2 regions of the Streptomyces sp. NPDC029139 genome follow, and region 1 is predicted to be linked to the other one. Evidence: riboswitches for the same ligand, from Rfam matches in the RefSeq annotation. Region 1 holds a riboswitch; the other holds the start of a gene.

Region 1 (7,169 bases):
ACGACGCCGGCGTCGACCTCACGGGCCTTGCGGTCGGCATACCCCAGACCGGTCGTGAGCTCCTCCGCGAGCCGGTCGAAAACGCGGCCGCCGAGACGGTGCGGAGCGATGTTCACTTCGAGGTTGAACATTCCGAGTTCGGTCTGGAAATCGGTGCTCGCAATGCGCTTGAGGACTTCGCCATTCACCATGCGGGGCATGCCGTCCGCGCCCGCGAGATTGAGTTCGATCTCGAGGCCCATCAGGTTCTGCGGACGATCGAACCTCTTCTCCGCCAACAGCCTCGCAAGCCCCGCAAGACACTGCTGGAGCTTCCTTCGGTATCTCTGCCGATCGGACAGGTCGAATCCGTCTGCCACGACCTTCTCCCCCATCGAAGCTTCCCTCCCCGATTGGGCGGCCACGGCGACGGCCGCGCGCGTCACGGACGATGATGCCCCGACGCGCTGATCCATAACGCCTGCGGACCGACTCGCTCGACGAGTAAGCTGGATTGAGCAATCCTCCGGCACGTCCCGGAGGCACGCGGCACATGACATATTCCGCGGCCATAATCGCGGAAAGCATGGGGTCGATATCTGGCCGTCCGAAGCGACCACGACGTCGCAGGCGGGCGAAGTGCCGCCCTCCCAAAAAGGAGCGAATCGCCGCGCGAACGAGACCGGATGAAGCCTTGCCCGCAATATCGGCGACAGCTAGCGGAAACACCGCGTGAACACGTCTCGTATAAACTCTGCGGACGAGGCAGAGTGTTGGCGCCCGGCCATGGCTTCATGGCCCCTTCCGGCCCGGCAGCCCACAGCGCCGTCGTACCTGCCCACGCATCACCGTGTCTCCTGAGCGAGAGGCGACCCACCATGCTCCGACCCTCCCCGGCCCCTGCGCCGGCCCTGCGCAGCGTCCTCGCGGCCCTCGGTTCCCCCACCGCCGTCCGCGAAGCGCGAACTCCCGCCCTGCGGGCCGCCCAGGGGCCGCTGAGCCCCGAGCTGCCCCTGCCCGTCCATGTCCTCGACGTACGGGACCAGGTCGTACCGTCCGCACAGGAACCGCGCACGCGGCTCGCCGGCTGGCGCTTCCTCATCCGGGGGACCGACCGGGCCGTCGCCGCCGCCGACACCATGCTCACGCCCGACGGCTGGTCCTTCTCGCACTTCTTCGAGGGCCCGTACGTCACCGCCACCGAACGCGCCCTGCTCCAGGCCGAAGCGCTGCCGGTGACGTACCAGCCCCGGCTGCTCTCCATACCGGAGCTGTACATGCTGACCCTGTGGCTCCACGGCGACACGGAGGCCGACGGCGCGTCCACCTCGCCCGCGCCCGCCGACCTCCTGATCCCGCTCGCCCCGGCGCCGCCGGGCATCGCCGCCCACCGCCCGCACCAGGTCGCCGACCTGCTGCCCGTCCTCACCCTGCGCCTGGCGCCGCCGCCGCTGTTCGGCACGCCGGCGCCGGCCTGAACCACCGCAAGCGGTACCGCACATGCCCCACACCCTCCGCGCACGCCCCGCGGCCGACCGGGCCGCGGGGCGCCGTGCTGCCCGAACGCCGAGGTCGAACACCCTGACCCGGACGGACTAGCCCACCAGGGCTACTGCGAACCACCCGAAGAGACCGCCCAGTTGAGCTGAACCGCCCGCGCGGGTGATACGTCTTCATGCAGTAGGAAGAGCTGCCGTGAAATACCTGCGGATCGACGTCCGTAGGGGAACACTGGACCAACCGAACCGACAACGGGGGGCGGCCATGAGCACCGCATCGAGCCGCAGGACGACAGACACCACGACGCAGCGAAAGAACCCACCCATGTGCCAGCACCAGCCAGCCTGTCCCACCGCCGACTCCGCCGACCGGGAGGCGGCCCGACTGATGGCGCACCACCCGGAGCAGGGGTGGAGCCTGCTGTGCAACGGGGTCCTGCTCTTCGAGGACACCGGTGAACTGCTGCCGGACGGACAGATCATCGCCCCGCACCGCCCGCTGACGGCGGGCCGGGTGACGACCGCCGCCTGACCGCGGGCGGCACATGACAAGGGCCGGCCCGGAGGAATCCTCCGAACCGGCCCTGAAACATGCCCGTCGCCGAGGGCACTCAGCTCATGCTCAGTTGTCGTACTCGTCCAGCGGCGGGCAGGAGCAGACCAGGTTGCGGTCACCGAACGCGCCGTCGATCCGACGGACCGGCGGCCAGTACTTGTCCGCGGCCGACACACCGGCCGGGAAGACCGCCTCGTCACGGCTGTACGCGTGGTTCCACTCGCCGCCCAGCGCGGCCGCGGTGTGCGGGGCGTTGCGCAGCGGGTTGTCCTCGGCGGGCCACTGGCCCGACGCGACCTTCTCGATCTCGCCGCGGATGGCGATCATCGTGTCGCAGAAGCGGTCGAGCTCGGTCAGGTCCTCGGACTCGGTCGGCTCGATCATCAGCGTGCCGGCCACCGGGAACGACATCGTCGGCGCGTGGAAGCCGTAGTCGATCAGCCGCTTGGCGATGTCGTCGACGCTGACGCCGGTCGCCTTGGAGAGCGGGCGCAGGTCGACGATGCACTCGTGGGCGACCAGACCGGCCGGACCGGTGTAGAGCACCGGGTAGTGCGGTTCCAGGCGCTTGGCGATGTAGTTCGCCGCGAGGACGGCCACCTGCGTGGCGCGCTTGAGGCCCTCGCCACCCATGAGACGCACGTACGACCAGGAGATCGGCAGGATGCCGGCCGAGCCCCAGGGGGCGGCCGAGATCGGGCCGACGCCCGTCTCCGGGCCCGCGGTGGGCTGGAGCGGGTGGTTCGGCAGGTAGGGGGCGAGGTGGGCGCGGACGCCGACCGGACCGACACCGGGACCGCCACCGCCGTGCGGGATGCAGAAGGTCTTGTGCAGGTTGAGGTGCGAGACGTCGCCGCCGAACTTGCCCGGCTTGGCGAGACCCACCAGCGCGTTGAGGTTGGCGCCGTCGACGTACACCTGGCCGCCGGCCTCGTGCACCTCGGCGCAGATGTCGGCGACGTGCTCCTCGAACACACCGTGCGTGGACGGGTAGGTGATCATCAGCACGGACAGCTCGTCGCGGTACTGCTCGATCTTGGCGCGCAGGTCCGCGACGTCGACCTCGCCGTCGTCGGCGGTCTTGACGACGACGACCTTCATACCGGCCATCACCGCGGAGGCGGCGTTGGTGCCGTGCGCGGAGGACGGGATGAGGCAGACGGTGCGCTGCAGGTCGCCGTTGGCACGGTGGTAGGCGCGGACGGCCAGCAGACCGGCCAGCTCGCCCTGCGAACCGGCGTTGGGCTGGATCGACACCTTGTCGTAGCCGGTGACCTCGGCGAGGCGCTCCTCCAGCTCGGTGATGAGCGTCAGGTAGCCCTGCGCCTGGTCGACCGGGGCGAAGGGGTGGATCTGGCCGAACTCCGGCCAGGTCACCGGCTCCATCTCGGTGGTCGCGTTCAGCTTCATGGTGCAGGAGCCGAGCGGGATCATGCCCCGGTCGAGCGCGTAGTCGCGGTCGGCGAGCTTGCGCAGGTAGCGCAGCATCGACGTCTCGGAGCGGTGCGCGTGGAAGACCGGGTGGGTGAGGTACGCGTCCGAGCGCAGCAGCCCGGCGGGCAGCGCGTCCTCGGTGGCGGCGTCCAGCGCCTCGATGTCGGCGTCGACACCGAAGGCGCTCCACACGGCGGCGACCTGGGCGCGGCCGGTGGTCTCGTCGCAGGAGACCGACACGTGGTCGGCGTCGACGAGGTACAGGTTGACGCCGGCCTCGCGGGCGGCGGCGACGGCCGCGGCGGCCTTGCCGGGCACACGGACGGTGAGGGTGTCGAAGTAGGAACCGTGCACCACCTCGACGCCACCGGCCGTGAGGCCCGCGGCGAGGACGGTGGCGTAGCGGTGGACGCGCTGGGCGATCTGCTTCAGACCGTCCGGGCCGTGGTAGACGGCGTACATGCCGGCCATGACGGCGAGCAGCACCTGCGCGGTGCAGATGTTGCTGGTGGCCTTCTCGCGACGGATGTGCTGCTCGCGCGTCTGCAGGGCCAGGCGGTACGCCCTGTTGCCGTCGGCGTCGACGGAGACGCCGACGAGGCGGCCGGGCAGGGAGCGGGCGTGCTTGTCCTGGACGGCCATGTAGCCGGCGTGCGGGCCGCCGAAGCCCATCGGGACACCGAAGCGCTGGGTGGTGCCGACGGCGATGTCCGCACCGAGCTCGCCGGGCGAGGTGAGCAGGGTCAGCGCGAGCAGGTCGGCGGCCACGGTGACGATCGCGCCGAGCTCGTGGGCGGCGTCGACGAGCGGCTTGATGTCGCGGACGGCGCCGGAGGCACCCGGGTACTGGACGAGCACGCCGAAGACGCCGCGCTCGGCGATCTCGGCGGGGATGCCCTCGGACAGGTCCGCGACGACGACCTCGACACCGGTCGGCTCGGCACGGGTCTCGATGACGGCGATGGTCTGCGGCAGGGCGTCGGCGTCGACGAGGAAGACGCCGTTCTTGACCTTGCCGACGCGCCGGGACAGCGCCATGGCCTCGGCGGCCGCGGTGCTCTCGTCGAGCAGCGAGGCGCCGGAGGTGGGCAGACCGGTGAGGTCGGCGACCATGGTCTGGAAGTTGAGCAGCGCCTCGAGACGGCCCTGGGAGATCTCCGGCTGGTACGGCGTGTAGGCCGTGTACCAGGCGGGGTTCTCCATCACGTTCCGCAGGATGACCGGCGGGGTGAAGGTGCCGTAGTAGCCGAGGCCGATCATGGGAGCGAGGACCTGGTTGCGGTCGGCGAGCGCGCGCAGCTCGGCGAGGACCTCGGCCTCGGTACGGGCGGCGGGCAGGGCCAGCGCCTCGGCGTTCTTGATCACGTCCGGCACGGCGGCGGCCGTGAGCTCGTCGAGGGAGCCGTAGCCGACCTGCGCGAGCATCTTGGCCCGTGCTTCGGCGTCGGGCCCGATGTGCCGCTGCTCGAACGGGATGCCCTGTTCGAGTTCGGAGAGCGGAGTGCGGTTGGCGGTCATGTACGGAGGCCTCCTGGTCGTCACGACCTGCGAGGGGCACCACGGCGCGGGTGCCCGGACGGCCTCCCCCTCTGTCATCTCAACCTGAGAGCTTCACCGGCACGCCGAAGGCACGCCGGTTTTCACCGTCGGTGAGAGCGGATGCCGTCGGACCTCCGCTCTGCTTTCCAGAGTGACCTCGTCCGTGCGGTACAGGGGCCTGAGAGATTCCGGGGAGGATTTGCTCCTTCGGCGCCTCCGAAAGGTTTCTCCGGAGGACTCTCCCGCACAGGGTCGACAGCCACAGCCAGCCTACCAGCGCGGTTCTCGGTCCCATCGCTCAAGTGGCCGACATCCCAGATGTGCACTTTCGTATTCTTTGTAGGTCTTCGTAGATGCAGTTGCGACCTGTTGGAGGGACCGTGCAGACCGACATCGATCCGCGCAGCCTGATCGGCCGCAAGGCGTACGACCGTGAGGGACACAAGATCGGGACCGTGGACGAGGTCTATCTGGACGACGCCACGGGCGTTCCCGAGTGGGCCGCGGTCCGCACGGGCCTCTTCGGCCGGGACGCGTTCGTCCCCCTGGAGCCGAGCGAGCTGGCCGACGACGGCCTTCACATCCCTTACGAGCGGTCTCTCATCAAGGACGCACCGGACTTCGGCGTGGGCCGGCATCTCTCCCCCGAGCAGGAACTCCAGCTCTACCGCCACTACAACATCGCGCTGCCCCCGCCCCCTCTGGACCGCGACTTCGGCCGCCTGGCGGGCCAGGAGGAGGGCTGACGGGCCCTCCCCGCGACGCCCCGCCGCACGGCCCCGGCCCCGTGGCGGCCGGGGCCGTCGGGGGCGGGGCTCGCGGCGTCGCCGGCGAGACCGTCCGTGCCGGGGCCCGGGCATGTGGCAAAGCCCCGCCTGGCCCGCGACACCCGGCACCCCCTAGGCGACCGCCGCCTCCCCGCCCGTACGCCCCACCAGCGGCAGCGGCTCCGCCACCTCCAGCTCGGGATCGTCCACCAGGAAGGTCCGCACCCGCCCGGGCGCCGACCCCGGCTCCTCGAAGCGCACGGTGACGCGCCCGACCCCGCTGCCCTGCACCCACCCGGCGCCGTAGACCGCGTGCCGTACGTCGTGTCCGGGCGACCAGCGCCGCTCCGCCGGTTCCTCCGGTGCGGGGACGTCCGGCTCGGGCACCTCCGCCTCCACGGCCGCGGAAGGCTCCGCCGCCTGCGCGAACAGGTCCTCCTGGGTGTAGTCCGCGAGTCCGCTCACCCCCACGCCCAGCAGCCGTACGCCGCCCGTGGTGTCCACCCCCTCCAGCAGCCGCCCGGCGGCCTCCCTTACCACCACCGGATCGTCGGTCGGCCCGCGCAGCGTCTCGGAACGCGTCAGCGTCGAGAAGTCGAACCGCCGCACCTTGAGCACGATCGTCCGTCCGGAGTGACCCGAGGCCCGCAGTCGCGTGACGCACCGCTCCGCGAGCCGCTCGACCTCGGTCCGGATCCGTACCCGGTCGTGCAGGTCCACGTCGAAGGTGTCCTCCACCGACACCGACTTCGCGTCGCGCTCGGCCACCACGGGCCGGTCGTCGTACCCCTGGGCCATCCTGTACAGGGACGCCCCGTGCGCCCGCCCGAGGAGCCGTACGAGCTCGTCCTCGCCCGCTTCCGCGAGGTCCGACACCGTCGTCATCCCGGCGCGCCGCAGATGCTCCCCAGTGGCCGGCCCCACGCCCGGCAGGATCCGCACCGACTTCGGCCCCAGCAGCTCCCGCTCGGTCCCCGGCTCTATCAGCACCAGACCGTCCGGCTTGGCCTCCTCCGAGGCGATCTTCGCCAGCATCTTCGACCCGGCGAGCCCCACCGACCCCGTCAGCCCCGTGGTGGCGAGAATGTCCCTGCGCAGCCGCTCACCGGCCTCGCGGGCGCCGGCGCTGTCGTCGGCCACACCCCCGGCCTCCAGGTCCACGAAGGCCTCGTCCAGGCTCAGCGGCTCCACCAGCGGCGACAAGCGCCCCAGCAGCTCCATGACGTGCTCACTGATCGCCCGGTAGAAGGCGAAGCGCGGCACGAGATAGGCGGCGTTGGGCGCCAGGCGACGGGCCTGCCCCATCGGCATCGCGGAGTGGACCCCGAAGCGGCGCGCCTCGTACGAGGCGGTGGCGACGACCCCTCGCGGGCCCAGCCCCCCGACGACCACCGG
Region 2 (7,169 bases), on a different contig from region 1:
CGGGAAGACCATGTAGCGGATGTAACCCGTGAACGGGTTGTCCGCGTTGGCCTTCAGCTTCGGGTCCTGCAGGATCTTGATCTTCGCGGCGTTCTGGACACCGGTGCCGTCGACCGCGAGGTCGATGTCACCGGACAGCAGACGCTGGTCCATGTCGTCCGGGTTGGTGGTCACCGTGAAGGAGACCTTGTCCGGCAGACCCTTGCGGATCGTGTCGGTCTTCGGGTCCCAGTGCGGGTTGCGCTCGAAGGTCGCGCCCTTGCCGGCGGTGAAGCTGGTCACCTTGTACGGGCCGGTGGACAGCGGCTTGTTGGTGTACTTGGCGCCCGTGTCCTTGGCCATCGGGACCGGCGAGGAGGACGGCATCGCCAGCAGGTAGGAGAAGTCCGAGTTCGGCTTCGCCAGGTTGAAGACGATGGTCTTGTCGTCGGGGGTCTGGACCGACTTCAGGCCGAGCTTGTCGGCGGCCTTGTCCTTGTACGGGCCGGGGTACTTCTGGCCCTGGTCGAGGACGTCGATCAGGTAGGTCGGACCGCCGGACAGCACGTCCTGCGCGAAGACGCGCTCGATGCCGTACTTGATGTCCTTGGAGGTGACGGGCGTGCCGTCCTCGAACTTGACGCCGTCCTTCAGCTTCAGCGTGTAGGTCTTGCCGCCGTTGCTGAGGACCGGCAGGGCCTCGGCGAGGTCCGGGACCAGCTTGGTGCCCGCGTCGCCCGGCTTGCTGTCGTACGCGAGCAGCTGGCGGACGTACAGGCGCTGCAGGTTCCAGACGAAGCCGTAGTAGGCACGCGCCGGGTCCAGGTAGTCGACGTCCTGGGGCGACCAGAGCTTGAGCTCGCCGCCCTTCTTGTCGGAGACGTTGACGAAGCCCTTGGTCGCCGCGTCGAAGCCTGCTCCGGCGGCGCTGTTGCCCTTGCCGCTGTCGTCGCTGCCGCCGCCGCCGCACGCCGCGGTCAGGGAGAGCGCGGCGACCAGCGCGGTCAGCGCTGCTGCCTTCTTTCTGCGGATCACTGTGTTCCAACCTCCCAGGAATGGATTCAGGTGAATCAGGTGAATCGGTTCAGCTGCCCTTGGGGTCGAGTGCGTCACGCAGCCCGTCCCCGAAGAGGTTGAACGCCAGGACGGTGATGAAGATCGCGAGACCGGGGACCACCATGAACATCGGGTCCGCCTGGTAGATCGGGACGGCGTCGGAGAGCATCTTTCCCCAGGACGCGGTGGGCGGCTTGACGCCGGCGCCCAGGAAGCTCAGGGCCGCCTCGGTGAGGATGTTGGTCGGGATGATCAGCGTCGTGTAGACGAGGATCGGGGCGACCAGGTTGGGCAGGAGCTCCTTGCGGAGGATGTAGCCGCGGCCGGCGCCCAGGGAGCGGGCGGCCTCCACGTACTCCCGCTCGCGCAGCGAGATCGTCTGGCCCCGGACGATGCGGCCGATGTACGGCCAGCCGAAGAAGCCGATGACGACGATCAGGACGCCCATGCGGACGCCGGTGCCGGTCAGGCCCCAGAGCGAGTTGGGGACCACGGAGACCAGCGCGATGGTGAAGAGCAGCTGCGGGAAGGCGAGCAGCAGGTCCATCAGCCGGCTGATGATCGCGTCGACCCAGCCGCCGAAGAATCCGGCGACGGCGCCCAGGACGCTGCCGATGACCACGGAGACGAAGGCGGCCAGGAAGGCGACGAGGAGCGAGATGCGCGCGCCGTAGACGATGCGGCTGAAGACGTCGCGTCCGTTGGTCGGCTCCACGCCCAGGAGGAAGTCCGAACTCATCCCGCCGAAGGCGCCCTTGGGGGTGCCCAGGTCGGGGTCGAGCATGTCCTCGTGGAACTCGTTGGGCGGGTGCCCGAGGAGGCTGACGATCTGCGGCGCGAAGACGGCGACGAGGATGAGGAAGAGCACGATGAACGCGCCCGTCAGTGCGACCTTGTCGCGCTTGAGGCGCGTCCATGCGATACGGCCGGGGGAACGGCCCTCGATGGCCTTGGCAGGGACTTTGGCGGCGACAGCAGCGATTTCGTCCGCGGCTGTGTCGTGCAGTGGTGCCGTCATCGTGGTGGGGACCCCTCTCGGCCGACGGTGGCCGGCCCATGCCCGCCGCTGTAGCGGCTTGTCTCACGTCGGTGTCGCTGATGGTGCGTACAGGTGCTGCTGGGACGTACGGAGTGCCGCGAAGAGCATCTGAAGTGCGTGTGAAGAGCTGGTGGTCGCGGGCCGTCCGGCTCTCGGTTGGGGGGAGTCTTCATCGGGCTCACGATCACCCGCCAGACCTGCCGGAGATGTGATGCGCAACCGTGATGTGGCCCGAAGCCTTCCGTTATCCGGACCGGCAGCTCTGCTGAGCGAAGCAACACCACCCCTTCGGCACGGAACGGACATCACGGCCAACAGGGCCTTCCGGGCTGCTTTTTGGGTGGATTCGCCGAGGACGACGAAGGCCGCACCGAGTGTTCTCGGTGCGGCCTTTTCGGACAGTCGTCTCGCGATACGGACGCGAGGTCAGGTCTCGCGGAGGTCTCAGCGGTAGACCGGGACGTGCGCGTCGCGGTCGTAGAACGGCCGGGCGTTGGCCCGCAGCCACATCGCCACCGGGTCGTACTCGTCGGACATCGCGACCGTGGAGACGGGCAGCCCGTCGGGGACCGCGGAGACGGACTGACGCATCATCGCCCGCACCGCCTCGACCGAGGCGGCGGAGGTGTCGTACAGGTCGAGCCCGATGGCGAGGTACGGGGATCCCAGCGCGGGTTGCACCCAGGCGCGGCGCAACGCCCGTACGGCCGGGGTGCGGTGGGCGTTCTGGGTCAGGAGCGCGTAGAACTGCGGGATCTCCAGGGCGGGTTCGGACAGCCGCAGGGGCCCGGCGGGCATCCGGTCGAGACCGGTGGCGATCCGCCGGAGATCGGCCCAGGGGATGCCGACGCCGCCGCCCGGGTCGTGCGGGTTCAGCCAGATGCCCCAGCGGTCGGGGTAGAGCGTGCGGGCGATGTCGCCGCCGGTGACCACCTCGTGGGCGCGGTTCCAGCCGGAGGCGGCGAGCTCCTGGGCGGAGGTGACGCAGGGGGCGTACCCGAAGCCGTCGACCTCCATGTTCCCGTACTGGGCGTCCGGCGAGCCGGGGGCGCCCTGCCAGAGCAGCATCCACACCGTGCCGTCGGCGAGGGCGTGCAGCAGCTGTTCGTACGCGTCGTAGCGTCCGGGTGCCACCTGCCGCAGCATGTGCTCGATCTGTCCGGCCGCAGCGGTGCCTGACGCGCTCACCCTTGGTCCCGCCCCTCTTCCGTCCACCGATCACGCTTCATGACGCGGAGCCCCGCTGGTAGAAGGGGCGCACCTGCTCCAGCATCCAGTCGCCGACCGGGTCCTGCGCGACATCCAGCAGGATGAGATTGACCGGCCAGGCCACCTCGACCCGGCCCAGTGCGCGGCCGAGCGCGTCGAGCGGCGCGTTGCGGTCGACGCCGTCCCAGGTGGCGAGCTGGACACCGACGAAGAGCGCGGGTTCCGTGCCCTCGACACTGGCCAGGGCGCGGCGCGCGCTGACGACGACTCCGGTGGCCTCGAACTCGGCGGACGCGGCGGCGAGGAAATCGACGGGGTCGTCCTGCCAGTCGGGCTCGAACAGCCGGACCCGGCCGCCGGTCGCGGGGCCGTCCAGCGGGGTGCGGCCGACCCGGCACAGCTCGGCGACGGCCGGCGGGGGCAGGGGGGCGCCGACCGTGCCGCCGGGGTTCACGGCGATGCCGAGCTGCGGCGGCAGACCGCGGGCGAAGTCGCGGGCCGGGGCGACGGTGAAGGACATGTGGGAGCCGACGCAGGCCAGGAACTGCTGCTCGGAGCTGAAGACCGGGACGTAGGGCAGTCCGTCGATCTCCATCGTGGGCAGGTCCAGGTCGCGGCTCTCGGGGCTGCCGCCGTTGGGGAGGGGCACCCAGACGGGGCTCCGTCCGAGCACCTCGACGAGCCGGCCTCCGGCGGCGGGGTTGCCGAGCGAGGCTGCCAGCACCTCTTCGAGCTCATTGCCCGGCCATGTGACGTCCACGGTTCTCGGTTCCCCTTCTCGCGCGCCCTGGTCGCATCCTGCACGCCCTGGTCACGGCGCCCTCGGGGCAGAACCCTAACGCCGCCCCGGTGCCGTCGTGGCCAAAAGCGTACGGAGTATGCCGGTCCGCATCAGCGTCCGGCGGCGGCCGGACGCCTCCCGGCGTCACTCCGCACGGTGACGCGTCACTCCGCGTCACGGAATCCGATGGTGCGCAGGGCGCCTGCCGCGTCCCGGTCCAGAAGGGTCGCCGAGGCGCAGCCGCGCGGCAGGCGGCCGGACTCGACGGCGCGCAGCAGCCGGCCGACCGCCCGGCGGTGCCGGGCGAAGGCGTAGCCCGACACGCCGCGGCCGCGCTCGCGCTGACCCTCGCGGGCGGCGGCCGGGGTGACGTCGAGCAGGATGAGGTGCAGGGAGCTGCCCCGGCGGCGGGCCTCCCGGGCGAGCCAGTTGCGCACCCAGGACTGGGTGCCGCAGTCGTGGACGACCACGCTCCGGCCGGCGCGCAGCGCGCGGCGCAGCCCCGCGTAGTGCGCGACGCGGGCCAGCGGACGGTAGACGGCGTACGGCAGGAAGCGGGGGAGACGCGCTTCCCACCGCTCGCGGGCGTCCTGCGAATCGATGCCCAGGCCCTCGGCCGCGCGCCGCATGAGCGTCGACTTGCCGCTGCCGGGCAGCCCGGAGACGACGACGAGGTCACCGGTGGCGAAGGAGAGCACGCGGGGGCCCCGGCCGCCGCGCTCGCGCAGATCACGCAGGAGGGGGGTGGCGGAGCGGCGTCTCCTGGTCCTGGCCCGGGCACGCTGGGCCGCTATGCCCGTGCCCGTGGCGTAGGCGCCGGTGTGCTGGAACGTCATCGCTTCTCCCCCAGTCGGGTTCCGAGGACCCCTTGCCCATGAAGTGTAAAGAAGCGGTAATAAGGCACAAGCGATTTGCCGATCAGACCCGCCATGCAATGATGTGCGCGCCAAGCGCACACAACCTCATACCGGCCGCTCGAATCCGCGCGGGAGAGTCCCGGAACCACCACGGTGGGCCCCGGGCGCCGAAGGAGCAAGACCCTCCCTTGAATCTCTCAGGCCCCGTACCGCGTGGATGAGGCAGATCTGAAAAGTGAACCGTCCCGGCGTGCCCGGCGCGGCTCCACCCAAGGTGCAAGCCGAGGATGCCCTCGGTGAACCTCTCAGGTTCCATGACAGATGGGGAGGATCGTCCTCGTCCGTCATGATTTTTTGCCCTGGGACCCGGGAGCCACACCCATGAGCACTGCCCCCCGTCTGACTGCCCTCGATGCGCTGCATCGCTCCCTGGGCGCGACCATGACCGACTTCGCCGGCTGGGACATGCCGCTGCGCTACGGCAGCGAGCGCGACGAGCACAACGCCGTCCGCACCAAGGCGGGCCTCTTCGACCTCTCCCACATGGGCGAGATCACGGTCACCGGTGCCCAGGCCGTCGAGCTCCTCGACTTCGCGCTGGTCGGCAACATCTCCACGGTGGGCCTCGGCCGCGCGCGCTACACGATGATCTGCCAGGAGGACGGCGGCATCCTCGACGACCTGATCGTGTACCGGCTCGGCGAGACCGAGTACATGGTCGTCGCCAACGCCTCCAACGCGCAGACCGTCCTCGACGCGCTGAGCGAGCGCGCGGCCGGCTTCGACGCCGAGGTGCGCGACGACCGTGACGCGTACGCCCTGATCGCCGTCCAGGGCCCGGAGTCCCCCGGCATCCTGAAGTCGCTCACCGACGCCGATCTGGACGGGCTCAAGTACTACGCCGGCCTGCCCGGCACAGTCGCCGGGGTCCCGGCGCTGATCGCCCGTACCGGCTACACCGGCGAGGACGGCTTCGAGCTGTTCCTGAAGCCCGAGCACGCCGAGGGCGTCTGGACGGCGCTGACCGAGGCGGGCGCGCCGGTCGGCTTGATCCCGTGCGGCCTGTCGTGCCGTGACACGCTCCGCCTGGAGGCGGGCATGCCGCTGTACGGGCACGAGCTGACGACCTCCCTCACCCCCTTCGACGCGGGCCTCGGCCGGGTCGTGAAGTTCGAGAAGACGACGAACGACGGCGACTTCGTGGGCCGCAAGGCCCTGGAGGCCGCCGCCGAGCGCGCCGCCTCCAACCCGCCGCGCAAGCTCGTCGGCCTGATCGCCGAGGGCCGCCGGGTCCCGCGCGCCGGCATGGCGGTCGTCGCGGACGGCCGGGTCATCGGCGAGGTCACCTCCGGCGCCCCGTCCCCGACCCTCGGAAAGCCGATCGCCATGGCGTACGTGGACGCGGCGCACGCCGAGCCCGGCGCGCAGGGTGTAGGTGTGGACATCCGTGGCACGCATGAGCCGTACGAGGTCGTGGCGCTGCCCTTCTACAAGCGCCAGAAGTGACGCGTCTCACGGCTTCTCACCCCTCGTCTCATCTCTCGTCTCATCTCGTAAGACCCGCGTACACCAGCACTCCCCCGATCCAGGAGAATCACGCCATGAGCAACCCCCAGCAGCTTCGCTACAGCAAGGAGCACGAGTGGCTGTCGGACGTCGTCGACGGCGTCGCGACGGTCGGCATCACCGAGCACGCGGCGAACGCCCTCGGCGACGTCGTGTTCGTGCAGCTCCCGGAGGTCGGTGACACGGTGACCGCGGGCGAGTCCTGTGGCGAGCTGGAGTCCACCAAGTCCGTCAGCGACCTGTACGCGCCGGTGACCGGCGAGGTCGTCGAGGCCAACCAGGACGTCGTGGACGACCCCTCCCTGGTGAACACCGCACCGTTCGAGGGTGGCTGGCTGTTCAAGGTGCGCCTCGAGGGCGAGCCGGAGGACCTGCTCACCGCCGACGAGTACACCGCATTCACCGCCGGCTAACCGAGACCCCCTAGGGATCGATTCATGTCGCTTCTGAACACCCCTCTCCATGAGCTGGACCCCGACGTCGCCGCCGCTGTCGACGCCGAGCTCCACCGCCAGCAGTCCACCCTCGAGATGATCGCCTCGGAGAACTTCGCTCCGGTCGCGGTCATGGAGGCCCAGGGCTCGGTCCTCACCAACAAGTACGCCGAGGGCTACCCGGGCCGCCGCTACTACGGCGGCTGCGAGCACGTCGACGTGGCCGAGCAGATCGCCATCGACCGGAT

What was found. Region 1 has a riboswitch for glycine ahead of gcvP (aminomethyl-transferring glycine dehydrogenase). Riboswitches for the same ligand answer to the same signal wherever they lie in the genome.
Region 2: another riboswitch for glycine. It lies ahead of gcvT (glycine cleavage system aminomethyltransferase GcvT); the one in region 1 lies ahead of gcvP (aminomethyl-transferring glycine dehydrogenase).

The regions. Positions count from the first base shown of each region.
Region 1 is NZ_JBVHWN010000024.1:8,934-16,102, reverse strand. It holds gene ACZ4VW_RS31580 (glutamate-cysteine ligase family protein) at 1-374, opposite strand, end outside; gene ACZ4VW_RS31575 (hypothetical protein) at 858-1,457, shown strand; gene ACZ4VW_RS31570 (DUF5999 family protein) at 1,804-2,010, shown strand; gene gcvP (aminomethyl-transferring glycine dehydrogenase) at 2,101-4,986, opposite strand; glycine riboswitch at 5,164-5,262, opposite strand; gene ACZ4VW_RS31560 (PRC-barrel domain-containing protein) at 5,388-5,753, shown strand; gene ACZ4VW_RS31555 (DNA polymerase IV) at 5,907-7,169, opposite strand, start outside.
Region 2 is NZ_JBVHWN010000001.1:28,901-36,069, forward strand. It holds gene ACZ4VW_RS00130 (ABC transporter substrate-binding protein) at 1-1,014, opposite strand, end outside; gene ACZ4VW_RS00135 (ABC transporter permease) at 1,064-2,053, opposite strand; gene ACZ4VW_RS00140 (enhanced serine sensitivity protein SseB C-terminal domain-containing protein) at 2,519-3,262, opposite strand; gene ACZ4VW_RS00145 (enhanced serine sensitivity protein SseB) at 3,300-4,043, opposite strand; gene ACZ4VW_RS00150 (AAA family ATPase) at 4,229-4,900, opposite strand; glycine riboswitch at 5,041-5,143, shown strand; gene gcvT (glycine cleavage system aminomethyltransferase GcvT) at 5,303-6,427, shown strand; gene gcvH (glycine cleavage system protein GcvH) at 6,523-6,900, shown strand; gene ACZ4VW_RS00165 (serine hydroxymethyltransferase) at 6,925-7,169, shown strand, end outside.